Regions from separate parts of the Pantoea sp. X-Soil-ISGK-275 genome, predicted to be linked through region 2. Evidence: predicted binding sites of a transcription regulator. Region 2 holds the regulator's gene; the other holds the start of a gene.
The links. The regulator sigma-54, encoded in region 2, starts transcription at its own class of promoters, with help from an activator protein. The targets are predictions, from matches to a motif close to GTTGGCACANNTTTCGCTNT.

Region 1: a site for sigma-54 is predicted at 4,261-4,280, ahead of AC6I8A_RS04450 (gamma-glutamyltransferase family protein). Genes of this name have one in related genera too.

Annotation. Positions count from the first base shown of each region.
Region 1 is NZ_AP035976.1:987,106-995,236, forward strand. Features, by position in the region: gene puuE (allantoinase PuuE) at 1-554, shown strand, start outside; gene hpxZ (oxalurate catabolism protein HpxZ) at 663-1,046, opposite strand; gene AC6I8A_RS04440 (AtzE family amidohydrolase) at 1,049-2,446, opposite strand; gene hpxX (oxalurate catabolism protein HpxX) at 2,443-2,628, opposite strand; gene AC6I8A_RS04450 (gamma-glutamyltransferase family protein) at 2,641-4,227, opposite strand; gene hpxU (MurR/RpiR family transcriptional regulator HpxU) at 4,349-5,188, shown strand; gene AC6I8A_RS04460 (transporter substrate-binding domain-containing protein) at 5,381-6,166, shown strand; gene AC6I8A_RS04465 (amino acid ABC transporter permease) at 6,170-6,835, shown strand; gene AC6I8A_RS04470 (amino acid ABC transporter permease) at 6,835-7,491, shown strand; gene AC6I8A_RS04475 (amino acid ABC transporter ATP-binding protein) at 7,472-8,131, shown strand, end outside.
Region 2 is NZ_AP035976.1:614,251-622,381, reverse strand. Features, by position in the region: gene AC6I8A_RS02780 (calcium/sodium antiporter) at 1-159, shown strand, start outside; gene kdsD (arabinose-5-phosphate isomerase KdsD) at 173-1,153, shown strand; gene kdsC (3-deoxy-manno-octulosonate-8-phosphatase KdsC) at 1,167-1,733, shown strand; gene lptC (LPS export ABC transporter periplasmic protein LptC) at 1,730-2,302, shown strand; gene lptA (lipopolysaccharide ABC transporter substrate-binding protein LptA) at 2,277-2,831, shown strand; gene lptB (LPS export ABC transporter ATP-binding protein) at 2,837-3,562, shown strand; gene rpoN (RNA polymerase factor sigma-54) at 3,611-5,050, shown strand; gene hpf (ribosome hibernation promoting factor) at 5,072-5,359, shown strand; gene ptsN (PTS IIA-like nitrogen regulatory protein PtsN) at 5,519-6,001, shown strand; gene rapZ (RNase adapter RapZ) at 6,054-6,908, shown strand; gene npr (PTS phosphocarrier protein NPr) at 6,905-7,177, shown strand; gene mtgA (monofunctional biosynthetic peptidoglycan transglycosylase) at 7,183-7,905, opposite strand.

The DNA.
Region 1 (8,131 bases), 370 kb from region 2:
ACGGCTGGCGCTGGATCCACTATCAGGCGATGGATGCCAAAACCGAGCGCCAGCACATGCAACAGGCGGTGGACGTGTTAACCGATCTGTTCGGCAAAGCGCCAACCGGCTGGTACACCGGCCGCGACAGCCCAAACACCCGACGTTTGGTGGTTGAGCAGGGCGGCTTTAGCTATGACAGCGACTATTACGGCGACGATTTACCGTTCTGGACGCAGGTCACTTGTCAGGACGGCACGGTCAAACCGCATCTCATCATCCCTTACACGCTGGAGTGCAACGACATGCGCTTCGCCTCGCCGCAGGGCTTCAACACGGCGGAGCAGTTCTTTACCTATCTGCGCGACACCTTTGATGTGCTGTACGAAGAGGGCGAAACCGCACCGAAGATGATGTCGATTGGCATGCACTGTCGTTTGCTGGGACGTCCGGGAAAATTCCGTGGCTTGCAGCGCTTCCTCGATCACATTCAGCAGCATGAAGATGTGTGGGTGTGTACGCGGCAGCAGATCGCCGATCACTGGATCGAAACGCATCCGGCACCGAGCGCTTAGCCCCTCATCCCAACCTTCTCCCGCCCCGATTCAACAAATCGCACCACCTAATCATTCCCTCTCCCGCCTGCGGGAGAGGGCTAGGGTGAGGGACAAACCGCACCCAACTTAACTCATCAAACTCACCTGCGCCGCGACAATCCGCCAGCCGCACGGCAATCGCACCCATGTCTGCTGCTGGCGTCCAATCTTCTCGACACCTTCACGCGTAAACTCGGTGCTGCACACCGCATAGTCATCGCCAAAAGTGGTAATCACCGTATTACGTAACTCGCGCTCCAACCCTTTCGACGTACGCGCCGCGCGAAAAGCGCGAATCTCATCAATGCCATACAGATTCTCGCCCGCGCCCAAACGCACGGTGCGTTTGTCGTGCCAGAACAGTTCATCCAGCACTTCAACGTCATTGCTGATCAGCGCCTGCTCGTAGCGGCAAAAGGCGGCGGTAACTTCGGCGAGCACTGCCGGGCGATCGATATGTTCAGGTGTCATCTTCAGGCGTCCATTAAGGTGGTTTGTGGCAGCGTCAGCCCTTGCTGTTGCAGCGCCCAGGCGGCGCGAAGTGCCAGATGTTCTTTAAACGGTGCGGCGATCAGCTGTAAACCAATCGGCAAGCCGCTGGTGGTTTGCAGCGGCACGGTGCAGACCGGTAAGCCGAGGAACGAAATCGGCTGGGTCAGCATGCCCATGCTGGCGCGTGTCGGTAAATGCTGGCCGTTGATGTGAATGGTTTCCTGGCCGATGGTGGTGGCGGTGCAGGGCGTGGCGGGCGCAATCAGCACATCGAACTGCTCAAACAGCGGCAGCACCTGCTGCTGGAAGTGACGGCGGAAACGCTGCGCCTGCACGTACCACGCCGAGGGCAGCATCGCACCGGCCAGCAAGCGTTCACGCGAGTTGGGCTCGAACTGCTCGGGCTGCGTGCGCAGCATCGGCAAGTAGTGATTTCCGCCTTCTGCGGCGGTCATGATAAAGGCCGCCGAACGGGCGATCTCTGCATTCGGTAAGGTTACTTCGTCGATGGCCTGCAGCGCCTTAGCCGCAACGGCCACGGCGGCACGCGCGTCACCGCTGCACCAGGTTGAGAAGAAGCCGCCGAGTACCGCGCTGCGCACGCCTTCTGCGCCCTTGCTTAGTCCCGTGCTGACTGGCGCAACGGGCTGCGCGGCCTGGAAGGCATCGCTGGCATCGGCACCTTGCAAGGTGTCGTACACCAGGCTCAAATCTTCAACCGAACGGGCGAATGGGCCGATGTGATCGAGGCTGGCGACAAACGGATGGCTGCCGCTACGCGACAGGCGGCCAAAGGTCGGTTTCAGACCGAAGATGCCGCACAGCGAAGCCGGCACGCGGATTGAGCCGTTGGTGTCGGTGCCGAGCGAGAAGTGCACTAAACCCGCCGCCACCGCCGCTGCCGAACCGCCGGACGATCCGCCCGCTACGCGGGTTAAATCGCGCGGATTGTGCGTCGCGCCGTAATGGGTGTTTTCGGTGGTAAAGCCGTACGCGTAGGCATCCATATTCAGCATGCCGGAGAGCAGCGCGCCAGACTGACGCAGTTTGCTCACCGCCCATGCATCCTCGCGTGCCGCCGCGCGTTCGCTGAACATGCTGGCTCCGGCTAAGGTGCTGTGTCCGGCGACATCAAACAGGTTTTTCACCGCGTAAGGTATGCCAGCCAATGGCGGCAAGGTTTCGCCGCGCTGGCGCTGTTGATCAATCTGATCGGCTTCGCGCAGCATGCGCTGGCCGGTGACTTCGGTCCAGGCGTTGATCGCCGGATTATGTTGTTCAATCGCCGCTAGCGTATGTTGTGCGATATCGCGGGCGCTGATCTCGCCCTGGCTCAGCGCCTGTTGCAAAGCGTTAATCGATAAAGACGACAGTTTCATGGATGAAAGACTCCCGCCACTTCCAGCCGATCGTCGAGCGGCAGCGCCATCAGCGGCTCGGCCATCGCGGCGATGCGGTTGAACTGTGTCAGCAGCTCGGTGCGACGCGCATCATCCAGCTCCAGCGCCAGAATCTGCTCCATTTGGGCGATATAGGTGGCCCAGTCCGGTTGTGAACTCATCAATAATCTCCGTTAGAAACCGGCGGCACTGCCGTTGCTGCGCGGATCGAACGCGCCTTCCAGCATGCCGTTGTTGTGTCTGACGATCGCGCCTGCATGGCCGACCACTTCACTGAAATCGGGCAGCAGTTCAACCTCATGGCCGAGTGCGCGCAGCTGCTGCACCGTTTCCGGTGCGATGCGCGCTTCGAGCTTAAGCGAATCGGATGATTGTCCCCACGTGCGACCCAGCAGCCAGCGCGGTGCGCTCACCGCCTGTTGCAGCGGACGCCCCTGAATCACGTGACGGGTGAATATCGCTGCCTGGGTTTGTGGTTGACCGTCGCCGCCCATCGAACCGTACACCATGGTGCGACCATCTTTGAGGCGCGCGGCGGCGGGATTAAGCGTGTGGAACGGCTGTTTGCCCGGCTGCAGCGCCAGCAAATGGTCGGGTTGCAGGCTGAAAGCCGCACCGCGGTTTTGCCAGGTGATGCCGGTGCCAGGCAGCACCACGCCGCTGCCGAATTCGTGATAGACGCTCTGGATAAACGAAACGGCCAGCCCGCTGCTGTCCATCACGCCCATCCACACGGTATCGCCCGGTCCGCGTCCTGTGCCCCACGCAGCGGCTTGGTGATCATCCACCTGCGCCGCCAGCGTGCTGAGATGTTCAGCATCCAGCAGGCTCTGCACATCAATGTCGATGTGGCGCGGATCGGTGATGTGCTTGTCGCGCAGCGCAAAGGCTTTTTTGGTGGCTTCGACGATGCGGTGCACGGTTTGTGCTTCATTGGCGTCAGCCATATTGAGCCGATCGGTAATGCCGAGGATCGCCAGCGACACCAAACCCTGCGTTGGTGGCGTCATGTTCCAGATATCGCCTTCACTGTGCGCCAGATGCAGCGGCGTGCAGCGGCGGGCTTTATGCGTCTGCAAATCTTCCAGCGTGATTGGCATCCCCAGCGCGCTCATTTCGCGCGCCAGATGGTGCGCCAGTTCACCGCGATAAAAACTCTCGAGTCCGTGATCGCACAGCATGCTGAGTGTGTTCGCCAGCGCCGGTTGGGTGAAGCGGCTGCCTGCAATTGGCACGCTGCCGTCCGGTAAAAAGGTGGCGGCAAAACCGGGTTGATGCTGCAACTCGTGCTGTTTGGCGGCGGTAGCGGCGGCCTGCGAGGCGGTGACCGGAATGCCGTCGGCGGCATAGCGAATCGCATCGCGCAGCAAGCGGGTTAATGGCAGCGGCGTAGCGCCGAGTTCCTGCGCCAGCTTCAACGCTTCCTGCCAACCGCTCACGGTGCCCGCAACGGTTAAGGCGGCTTTGGGTCCGCGATGCGGAATATGCGTTTCGCCGTGATAGAAATCGAGATGTGCCAGTGAACCGGCCGCGCCGCTGGCGTCAATGGCGATGGGATCGCCGTTTGGCGGTACCACCAGCCAGAAGCCGTCGCCGCCCAAACCGTTCATGTGCGGGTAAACCACGGCGATAGTGGCAGCGGCGGCCACCATCGCTTCCAGCGCATTGCCGCCTTCGCGCAGCACCGCTAAGGCGCTTTCGCTGGCGAGATGATGTGGCGTAACGGCCATGCCTAACGGCGCCATGTTGCTCTGTATCATAGTGAACTCTTTTTCTGGGTACGTGGTTAATAGGAAGCAAGAGCTGTTCCAGTTTTGGTCGGACACCAATCTGGATCGATTTATGCTAGCTTGTGGTGAAACGAAAGTTACAGGACCGATGATGAAACAACTTGATGAACGCCTTCGTAGTCACTATCCGCAACTGTCGCCGCAGGAGCAGCGCATTGCCGACTTCGTGTTTGACCATTTTGATGACCTGATCAGCTACAACAGCGCCGAGCTGGCGCGGCTGAGCGGTGTGTCGAAGGCGACGGTTAGCCGTTTGTTCAAGCGTCTCGGTTACGAGAAATATAAGGACATGCGCGACGAGCTGCGCATCCTGCGCCAGAGCGGCATGCCGCTCACCGACAACCGCGATGCGGTGCAGGGCAACACCTTGTTGTCGCGCCACTATAAGCAGGAGATGGCCAACCTGACGCAGTGGGTCAACAGCATCGATCCACAGCAGTTTGGCGAGGTGATTAGCGCGCTGGGCGCGGCAAAACGGGTATTTATCATCGGCATGCGTAACGCCTATCCGGTGGCGCTGCACCTGCGTCAGCAGCTGATGCAGGCGCGTCCACAGGTGCATGTGCTGCCGCAGCCGGGTCAGACGCTGGGCGAAGAGCTAGTGGATATCACGCCCGACGATATCGTGGTGGTGATGGCGTTTCGCCGCCGACCACGCATTATTCGTCCGCTGATGCAGCAACTGCAGCAGAACAACATTCCCGTGCTGGCGCTGTGTGAGCCGCAGGCGCAGGGCATTATCACGCTGGCGCGCTGGCAGCTTTGCGCACCGCTCGACAGCGTTTCAGCCTTTGATAGCTACGCCTCCGCCATGAGTCTGGTTAACCTGCTGGCGAATGCGTTGCTGCATGAAATGTTGTCGCAGGGCCGTCAGCGCATCCATCAAATTGCCGATCTTTATCAACATCTCGACGAGCTGGAACACCGATAACGGGCGCCATCATGGTGCAATGCACTGTTTTTGATCGTTAATTCTAACGGGCGCGATGCCCGTTTTTGCTGCCTTCAACGCGGTAAATCCACGTTTTTTTCCCTTTCTTCTCCCGGCACTGCGGTTGGCACATTAGTTGCAGAATGATTCACTAAGAATCTTTTGTTTCACGTAAACTCACCGGGGTGCATAATGAAAAAAGTATTATTAGCGGTAGCGGGCGCGGCATTGCTGATGGCGCAGGTCGGGAGTGCGATGGCCGATCAGCTGCAGGATATCCAGAAGCGCGGCGTGATCCGCGTGGCGGTTCCGCAGGATTTCCCGCCGTTCGGTTCCGTGGGTACTGACCTGCAACCGCAGGGCTACGATATCGATATGGCGAAGTATCTCGCCAAACAGATGAAACTGAAGTTGCAGCTGGTGCCGGTTTCCAGCGCCAACCGCGTGCCGTATCTGCAGACCGATAAAGTCGATCTGGTGATCTCCAGCATGGGCAAGAACGCCGAGCGCGAAAAAGTGATCGATTTTACCCAAGCGTATGCGCCGTTCTTCCTTGGCGTATTTGGCCCGAAAGGTGAAACCCTGAAAGATGCGGCCGCGCTGAGCGGCAAATCCATCGGCGTCACGCGCGGTGCGGTAGAAGACATGGTGTTAAGCGATATCGCGCCGAAAGATGCCCAGGTGAAGCGTTATGAAGATAACAACACCACGCTGTCGGCTTATCTGTCGGGACAAGTGCAGTACGTTGCCACCGGTAACCTGGTTGTCGCCGCCATTGCGCGTCAGAACGCCGCGAAAGCACCGGTTGCCCAGTTCATGCTGAAAGATTCACCGTGCTACATCGGCCTGAAAAAAGATGAGCCGGCGCTAAAAGAGAAAGTGAATGCGCTGATTGAGCAGGGCATCAAAGACGGCACGCTCAACAAGCTGTCGGAAGAGTGGCTGAAAGCGCCGTTGCCAGCCAACCTCGGCGCATAAAGCATGGCGCAACTTAACTTTGCCGATCTCTGGCCGCACTGGCCAGAGTTGCTGGCCGGATTGTGGGTCACGGTTCAGATCACCGTGCTCGCCACCGTAGGCGGCGTCAGCCTCGGGATTCTCGGCGCGGCGCTGCGCAGCGGTAAACCGAGCTGGGCGAGCCGCATCTGGGGCGTGTATGTCGAGCTGATCCGCAATACGCCGTTTGTGGTGCAGCTGTTTTTTATCGTCTTTGGTTTGCCCAATCTGGGTCTGAAACTGACGGCGGGCGAAGCGGCGCTGCTGGCGATGTTGATTAACCTTGGCGCGTACAGCACCGAAATTATTCGCGCCGGGATTCAGGTGACGCCGCGCGGCCAGTGGGAAGCGGGGCGCGTGCTGGGATTAACCCGCACGCAAACCTTTATCCGCGTGGTGCTGCCGCCGTCGCTGCAGCGCATTTATCCGGCGCTGGTCAGCCAATGCATCATTGTGATGCTGGGTTCATCGGTGGTGTCGCAGGTGTCGTACGAAGAGTTGACCTTTGCCGCCAACCTGATTCAGTCGCGCACCTTTTTGAGTTTTGAAGTCTATTTCGTGACCACGCTGATCTATCTGGCGTTGTCGATCGCCATGCGCCAACTGCTGCTGGCGCTGGGACGTAAATGGTTGGGAGCGCAGCCGGCATGATGACGCAATTTACCGACTGGGACATCCTGCGCAACCTGCTGCTGGCAGCGCGCTGGACAATTTTACTCTCGCTGGTGGCGTTTTTTGGCGGCACGCTGGTGACCTTACCGCTGCTGTTTATGCGCCTGTTGAAACGCAAATGGCCGATGCGCCTGGTGCGCGCGTACACCGAGCTGTTTCAGGGCACGCCGCTGCTGATGCAGCTGTTCCTCGCCTTCTTCGGCGTCGGCTTGTTCGGCATCGATGTGGCGCCATGGACCGCCGCCTCGCTGGCCTTAACGCTCTACACCAGCGCGTTTCTGGTGGATATCTGGTACGGCAGTATTCGCGCCCTGCCAAAAGGGCAGTGGGAAGCGTCGCGCTGTCTCGGCCTGACCTTTGGTCAAACGCTGTTTCGCGTGGTGGCGCCGCAGGCGATTCGTATCGCTATCGCGCCGACGGTTGGATTTGCCGTGCAGGTGATTAAAGGCACCGCGCTGGCTTCGATTATCGGTTTCGTCGAGCTCACCAAAGCCGGCACCATTTTGAATAACGTGACGTATGAGCCGTTCAAGGTGTTTGGCCTGGTGGCGCTCGGTTACTTCCTGATGTGTTATCCGCTGTCGCGTTACAGCCAGTACCTGGAGAAAAAATTCAATGCCGCTCATCACCATTAATCAGGTACAGAAGTACTACGGCGACAACCACGTCTTGAAAGGTGTCGATCTTGATGTCGATCACGGCGAAGTGATCTCGATTATCGGCCGCAGCGGATCGGGCAAAAGCACCTTGCTGCGCTGCATGAACGGGCTGGAAGGCTATCAGGAAGGCAGCATCAAACTCGGCGGCATGACGATTACCGACCGCGAATCGCAGGCGCGTGAAATCAGCCGTTCGGTCGGCATGGTGTTCCAGAACTTCAATCTGTTCCCGCACATGACGGCGCTGGAAAACGTGATGCTGGCACCGCGCCGCGTACTGAAGAAAAGCGAAGCCGGATGCCGTGAACTGGCGACGCAGATGCTGGAAAAAGTCGGCCTTGGTGAGCGCATCAATTACTACCCGGCCAATCTGTCTGGCGGTCAACAGCAGCGCGTGGCGATCGCCCGTGCGCTGGCGATGCAGCCCAAAGTTTTACTCTGTGATGAGATCACCTCCGCGCTCGATCCCGAGCTGGTCGGCGAAGTGCTGAAAGTGCTGGAGCAGCTGGCCGCCGAAGGCATGACGCTGATTCTCGTCACCCATGAAATGAACTTCGCCCGCGACGTGGGCGATCGCGTGGTCTTTATGCATCAGGGGCGCGTCTGGGAGCAGGGC
Region 2 (8,131 bases):
GATTACTGGGTGATGCTGGCAGTGAGCGTGCTGTTCGCCCTGCTCTGCCTGCTGCGCAAACGCCGTATTGGCCGTATCGCAGGCACACTATTATTAGGTGGTTTTATCGCGTGGGTGCTGTGGCTGTGGCTCAGCCCCATGCTTATCACAAGCTATTAAGGACGGACTGACCATGTCACATCAGCAACCGGATTTCGATTTTCAGCAAGCAGGTAAAGCGGTGCTGCGCATCGAACGCGAAGGGCTGGAGCAGCTTGATCAATATATTAATGATGATTTCGATCGCGCTTGCGCGATGATCTTTGCCTGCCGAGGCAAAGTGGTGGTGATGGGCATGGGAAAATCCGGACATATCGGTAAAAAGATGGCCGCGACTTTTGCCAGCACCGGTACGCCCTCTTTCTTTGTGCATCCCGGTGAAGCCAGCCACGGCGATCTCGGCATGGTCAGCACCAATGACGTGGTGATCGCGATTTCCAATAGCGGTGAATCCGGCGAAATCCTGGCGTTGGTGCCGGTGTTAAAGCGCCAGAAGGTGCAGCTGATCTGTATTACCGGGCGTCCGGACAGCGCGATGGGCCGCGCCGCGGATGTGCATCTGTGCGTGAAAGTGCCGCAGGAAGCCTGTCCGCTCGGCCTGGCGCCGACCACCAGCACCACCGCGACCTTAGTCATGGGTGATGCGCTGGCCGTGGCGTTGCTGGAAGCGCGCGGATTTACCCAGGAAGATTTTGCGCTGTCGCATCCCGGCGGTGCGCTGGGCCGCAAACTGCTGCTGCACGTCAGCGATATCATGCACAGCGGCGATGAAATTCCGCACGTCAGCCGTGATGCGTCGATGCGTGATGCGCTGCTGGAAATTACCCGCAAGAATCTTGGTTTAACGGTGATTGTCGATGACCTGATGAAAATCGAAGGCATCTTCACCGATGGTGACTTGCGCCGCGTGTTCGATATGGGCATCGATTTCCAGAAAGCCACCATTCAGGAAGTGATGACCAGCGGCGGTATTCGCGTGCGCCCGAATATGCTCGCGGTCGATGCCCTTAATCTGATGCAAAACAAAAACATCACCGCCCTGCTGGTGGCCGATGACGATCGCCTGCTCGGTGTGGTACATATGCATGACATGCTGCGCGCTGGCGTAGTCTGAACAGGAAGAAACAATGAGTGCTGAAACAGCAATGGTCGAGACGTGCTACGGTCCGGTGAGCGCGGAAGTCATGGCGCGTGCTGCGAAGATTAGCCTGCTGATTTGTGACGTTGATGGCGTGATGTCGGATGGCGTGATTTACATGGGTAACAGCGGTGAAGAGTTGAAAGCTTTTAACGTGCGCGATGGTTATGGCGTGCGTTGCCTGCTGACCTCCGGCGTTGAAGTGGCTATTATTACCGGCCGCAAAGCAAAACTGCTGGAAGATCGCTGTAAGACGCTCGGCATTACGCATCTTTACCAGGGACAATCGGATAAGCTTTTGGCCTGGCGGGAACTCCTGGATAAACTGTCATTGACCGCAGAGCAGGTCGCCTACATTGGCGATGACCTGATCGACTGGCCGGTGATGGCGCAGGCGGGTTTGAGCGTGGCCGTTGCCGATGCCCACCCGATTTTACTGCCGCGCGCGCATTATGTGACCCGCATTGCCGGTGGCCGCGGCGCGGTACGTGAGTTGTGCGATCTGATCTTGATGGCGCAGAACCAATTTGAGGATGCCAAAGGGCAATCAATATGAGTAAGAGCAGGCGTTGGATGACGCTGATCCTGGCCTTGATCGCCTTAGTGCTGATCGGCTGGAATCTCACCAACCAGGATGACGACCGAACGCCGGTAGCAACCAACGATCAAGCGCCAACCTACACCAGCGAGAAATCGAACACGGTGGTGTATAACCCAACAGGCGCGCTGGGCTATAAGCTGGTCTCCGATAAAGTCACCTACTTTGCTGCCGATGAGATAAGTTGGTTCGATAATCCGGTGATGACCACCTATGACGTAAACAAAGTCGCGACATGGTCGGTGCGCGCCGATAAGGCAAAGCTGACTAAAGATCGTATGCTTTATCTTTATGGCAACGTTGTCGTCAATACCTTGACCCAGGATTCACAGCTTGAGCGCATCCTTACCGATAACGCTCAGGTTAATTTGGTCACCCAGGATGTGACATCTGACGATCAAGTCACCCTTTTTGGCCGCAGTTTTAATTCCACTGGCATGAAAATGCGCGGCAATTTACGGACGAAACACGCAGAGCTGCTTGAAAAGGTCAAAACTTCCTATGAAATTCAAAATGAACAAAAATAGCCTTAAGTTATTGCTGGTGGGTACGCTGCTGGCAACGAGCCTGCCTGCGCTGGCATTAACTGGCGACTCAGACAAGCCGGTGAATATTGACTCCGTCAACCAGGCGCTGGACCTGCAGGGCAACGTCGCGACCTTTACCGGCAACGTGATTGTGACCCAGGGTTCCATCAAGATTACCGCCGATAAAGTGGTCGTCACCCGTCCGGGCGGCGATAGCAAGAAAACCATTGTTGATGCTTACGGCACGCCAGCGACCTTCTATCAAATGCAGGATAACGGCAAGCCGGTGCAAGGCCACGCCAGTAAACTGCATTATGAACTGGCGAACGATTTTGTTGAGCTGACCGGTAATGCCTTCATTCAGCAGCAGGACAGCAACATCAAAGGCGACCGCATCACTTACCTGGTGAAAGAGCAGAAGATGCAGGCGTTCAGCCAGGGTGACAGCAAGCGCGTGACCACCGTTCTGGTTCCGTCGCAGCTGCAGGACAAAAACGGTTCGTCCGCGAGCCCTAAAAAGAGTAACTGATTGCTATGGCAACACTAATCGCTGAGAACCTGGCGAAAGCCTACAAAGGCCGCCGCGTGGTGGAAGATGTTAGCCTGCAGGTAAAATCCGGCGAGATTGTCGGCCTGCTGGGCCCAAACGGTGCCGGTAAAACCACCACTTTTTACATGGTGGTCGGAATTGTGCCACGCGATGCGGGCCGCATTGTGATTGATGATGAAGACATCAGCATCCTGCCGCTGCATGCGCGTGCCCGTCGCGGTATCGGCTATCTGCCGCAGGAAGCCTCGATCTTCCGCCGCCTGAGCGTGTACGACAACCTGATGGCGGTGCTGCAGATCCGTGATGATCTGACAGAAGAGCAGCGTCAGGATCGTGCCAACGAGCTGATGGAAGAGTTCCATATCGGCCATCTGCGCGACAGCATGGGCCAGGCGCTGTCGGGTGGTGAACGCCGTCGTGTGGAAATTGCCCGCGCGCTGGCGGCTAATCCGAAATTCATCCTGCTGGATGAGCCTTTTGCCGGTGTTGACCCGATTTCGGTTATCGACATCAAAAAAATCATCGAGCATCTGCGTGACAGCGGCCTTGGCGTGCTGATTACCGACCACAACGTGCGTGAAACCCTCGCGGTGTGTGAACGCGCGTATATCGTTAGCCAGGGTCATTTAATTGCCCATGGCACGCCTGATGAAATTCTTGTAGATGAGCAGGTTAAGCGTGTTTATTTGGGCGAAGAGTTCAGACTCTGATAAGGTGTCGTAACACCCTACGTTTGCTTAGGAAATTCTAACCGAATTATGAAGCAAGGTTTGCAACTCAGGCTCAGCCAACAGCTGGCGATGACTCCACAGTTGCAGCAAGCCATTCGCTTGCTGCAACTCTCTACGCTTGAACTCCAGCAAGAACTCCAACTGGCGCTGGAAAGCAATCCGCTGCTTGAACAAACCGATCTGCACGAAGAAATCGACGCGCGAGAATTTCAGGAACAAGAGAGTGATTCATTAGACACACGTGAAGCACTTGAACAGAAAGACATGCCTGAAGATCTCCCGCTCGACGCCACCTGGGACGAAATCTACACGGCGGGCACGCCGTCAGGCACCGGCACCGATTACCAGGATGACGAACTGCCAATCTATCAGGGCGAAACCACGCAATCGCTGCAGGATTATCTTATGTGGCAAGTGGAGTTAACGCCGTTCACTGATACCGATCGCGCCATCGCCACATCCATTGTTGATGCCATTGACGACACCGGCTATCTCACCGTCAACTTACAAGATATTTATGACAGTATTGGCGATGAAGAGCTGACGCTGGAAGAAGTTGAAGCCGTGCTTAAGCGCGTGCAGCGTTTTGATCCAGTCGGCGTTGGTGCCCGTGATTTGCGTGATTGCCTGTTAGTCCAGCTGTCGCAATATGATGCCGCCACGCCCATGCTGGCGGAAGCGCGCCTGATTGTGAGCGAACATCTTGATCTGCTGGCCAACCATGATTTCCGCAGCCTGATGCGCGTAACCCGTCTGAAGGAAGAGGTGCTGAAGGAGGCGATGTTGCTGATTCAGTCACTGGATCCGCGCCCTGGCCAGTCAATCAATACCAGCGAACCGGAATATGTCATTCCCGATGTGCTGGTGCGTAAAATCAGCAAGCGCTGGACAGTTGAACTCAATTCCGACAGCATGCCGCGCCTGAAAATCAATCAGCAGTATGCTGCGATGGGCGGAGCTGGCCGTAATGAAAGCGATAATCAGTATATTCGTAGCAACTTACAGGAAGCCAAGTGGCTGATTAAGAGCCTGGAGAGCCGTAACGACACGCTGCTGAAAGTGACACGCTGTATCGTTGAACAGCAGCAGGCATTTTTTGAGCAGGGTGAGGAGTACATGCGTCCGATGGTGCTGGCGGATATCGCTCAGGCTGTTGATATGCACGAATCCACTATTTCCCGCGTGACCACGCAAAAGTATTTACACAGCCCGCGTGGCATCTTTGAACTGAAGTATTTTTTCTCCAGTCACGTCAACACCGAGGGCGGCGGCGAAGCCTCGTCTACGGCGATTCGTGCATTAGTGAAAAAATTGATCTCGGCGGAAAACCCCGCAAAACCCTTGAGCGACAGCAAACTGACCTCCATGTTATCCGAACAGGGCATCATGGTAGCGCGACGTACGGTTGCTAAATATCGCGAGTCTTTATCTATACCGCCATCAAACCAGCGTAAACAGCTGGTTTGACCGAACGAAGAAGGAAGACCTATGCAGCTAAACCTTACCGGACTTAATGTTGAGATTACCGAACCTCTGCGTGAATTTGTAAATACCAAATTTGCCAAACTGGAACACTATTTTGATCGTATCAATCAGGTTTATATTGTTCTGAAGGTTGAGAAGGTGACGCAGATTGCGGATGCAACACTGCACGTCAACGGCGGGGAGCTGCACGCCACATCGGAAGCGGAAGACATGTACGCGGCCATCGACGGGTTAATCGACAAGCTTTCCCGTCAGCTGACCAAACACAAAGACAAACTGAAAAAACACTAACCTTCACGCTTGCAGAGTGCTGACTGATTCGGCACTTAGAGCTTAATGGGGCGGATATTACCGCCCCGTTTTGTCATCTGCGCAAGCGCCAGCGGGCGAACGGCAATGAAATCAATCGCCTGAACCTCGCGGCTATGTGAACTCGCAAGTGAAACGATGATGAACAACGATCTAACACTGGAATTGAGCTCGGTCCTTTCACTGGACTGTACCCGTAGCGGCGTACACTGCCAGAGTAAAAAACGCGCGCTGGAAATTATCAGCGAGCTGGCAGCGAAGCAGCTCAATCTGCCGCACCAGACGCTTTTCGAAGCCATCCTGACCCGCGAACGTATGGGCAGTACCGGTATTGGCAACGGCATTGCCATTCCACATGGCAAGCTGGAGGAGGACACATTACGCGCTGTCGGCGTGTTTATCAGCCTCGATCAGCCTATCGCTTTTGATGCGGTAGACAATCAGCCGGTTGACCTGCTGTTTGCCCTGCTGGTACCTGCAGACCAGTGTAAAACCCACTTGCACACGCTTTCGCTGGTTGCCAAACGTCTGGCGGATAAAACCGTCTGTCGTCGTTTGCGTGCGGCACAGAGCGACGAAGAGCTCTACGCCATTATCACAGAAGCTCAGGAAGCACACTCTTAAGCGAGAAACACTTTTACCGGCCTGTTCGCCGGTTTAAAACGGGAGAAATGTGATGGTGCTGATGATCGTTAGCGGTCGGTCAGGCTCAGGAAAATCAGTCGCGCTGCGTGCCCTTGAAGATATGGGCTTTTACTGTGTCGACAGCTTGCCGGTGGTTTTGCTGCCGGAGCTGGCGAATACCTTAACCGAACGCAATATCTCTGCGGCGGTCAGCATTGACGTGCGCAACATGCCGGAATCACCGGAAGTCTTTGAAGCCGCGCTCAACAATCTGCCTGATACCTTCTCGCCGCAACTGCTGTTTCTCGATACCGATCGCAACACGCTGATTCGCCGCTACAGCGATACGCGTCGTCTGCATCCGCTCTCCAGCAAAAATCTGTCGCTGGAGAGTGCTATCGATGAAGAGAATGATCTGCTGGAGCCGCTGCGCTCACGCGCCGATCTGATTATCGATACCTCCGAGATGTCGGTTCATGAATTAGCGGAGATGCTGCGCACGCGCCTGCTGGGCAAGCGCGAGCGTGAACTCACCATGGTGTTTGAGTCATTCGGCTTCAAACACGGCATTCCAATCGACGCCGATTATGTCTTCGATGTGCGCTTCCTGCCGAACCCGCATTGGGATCCCAAACTGCGTCCGATGACCGGCCTGGATCGTCCGGTTGCCGCCTTCCTCGATCGCCACACCGAAGTACATAACTTTATCTATCAAACGCGCAGCTACCTGGAACTGTGGCTGCCGATGCTGGAAACCAACAACCGCAGCTATCTCACCGTCGCCATCGGCTGTACTGGCGGGAAGCACCGCTCAGTGTATATCGCTGAACAATTGGCGGATTATTTCCGTTCACGCGGTAAAAACGTGCAGTCTCGTCATCGCACTCTGGAAAAACGTAAATCATGACCGTGAAGCAAACCGTTGAAATACGTAACAAGCTGGGCATGCACGCGCGCCCGGCAATGAAGCTGTTCGAGCTGGTGCAGAGTTTTGATGCTGAAGTGTTGCTGCGTAACGAATCGGGCACCGAAGCCGAAGCCAGCAGCGTGATTGCGCTGCTGATGCTCGACTCAGCGAAAGGCGGCCATATTGAGATTGAAGCCAGCGGCCCGCAGGAAGAGCAGGCGCTGGCAGCGGTTATAGAACTGTTTGAAGCGGGCTTTGACGAAGATTAAACCTATCAATGCAGCTTGTATCGGTTGAGGAAACCTTCGCCGCCCAACTGGCGCATCTGCCGCATAATCCACTGCTGGCGCTGCCGCGTGTAGCCTGAAGGCGCATCAGCGCGGAAACGGATCGGATTGGGCAGAACCGCTGCCAGTAATGCCGCTTCAGACATCGTCAGACGGCTGGCGGGTTTGTGGAAATAGCGCTGTGAAGCCTCTTCCACGCCAAACACGCCGTCGCCAAATTCTGCGATATTGAGATAAACCGTCAGGATACGCCGCTTAGTCCATACGGTTTCGATTCCCACCGTTAATCCTGCTTCCAGCCCTTTACGCAACCAGCTGCGACCATCCCACAGCAACAGGTTTTTCGCCGTCTGCTGCGAAAGGGTTGAAGCGCCGCGCATGCGCTCATTGCCATCGTTATCCAGCACTGACTGGATAGCATCAACATCAAAGCCCCAATGCTCAGGGAACTTTTGATCTTCAGAGGCGATAACCGCTAATGCCATCCATGGCGAGATCTCGTCCATGCCGACCCAATCCGAGTGCGCCACATAATCAAAACGCCCGGTAAACCAGGCGCCGATTTGCCGTTCCACCATCACCGCCGAGAACGGTACCGGTAAAAATGCAAACAGCAAAATACCCGCTAACCAGATGCCAAGCCAGGCCAGCAGCACTTTAGCAATCAGCACTTTAATACGTTTTCCCAGTGTCCCTTTACTCTTGCTCATGCAATTTTCTCTTACCAGTTCCCTGTATTAATCAATCACCCAAGTCACAATAGCGAATACCAACGATTAACCACTAAATTTTACCCTCAGACAGGTAAAGACGTCTGGAAAATTGTTGCCATTGTAATCAGTGTTCCTCTATTAGAGCCAATCACATCAAGCACTTCCGCCAAAAAGGAATCGGTTCCATAACGATATATAGATCAAATGCTGCATGCTTGAACAC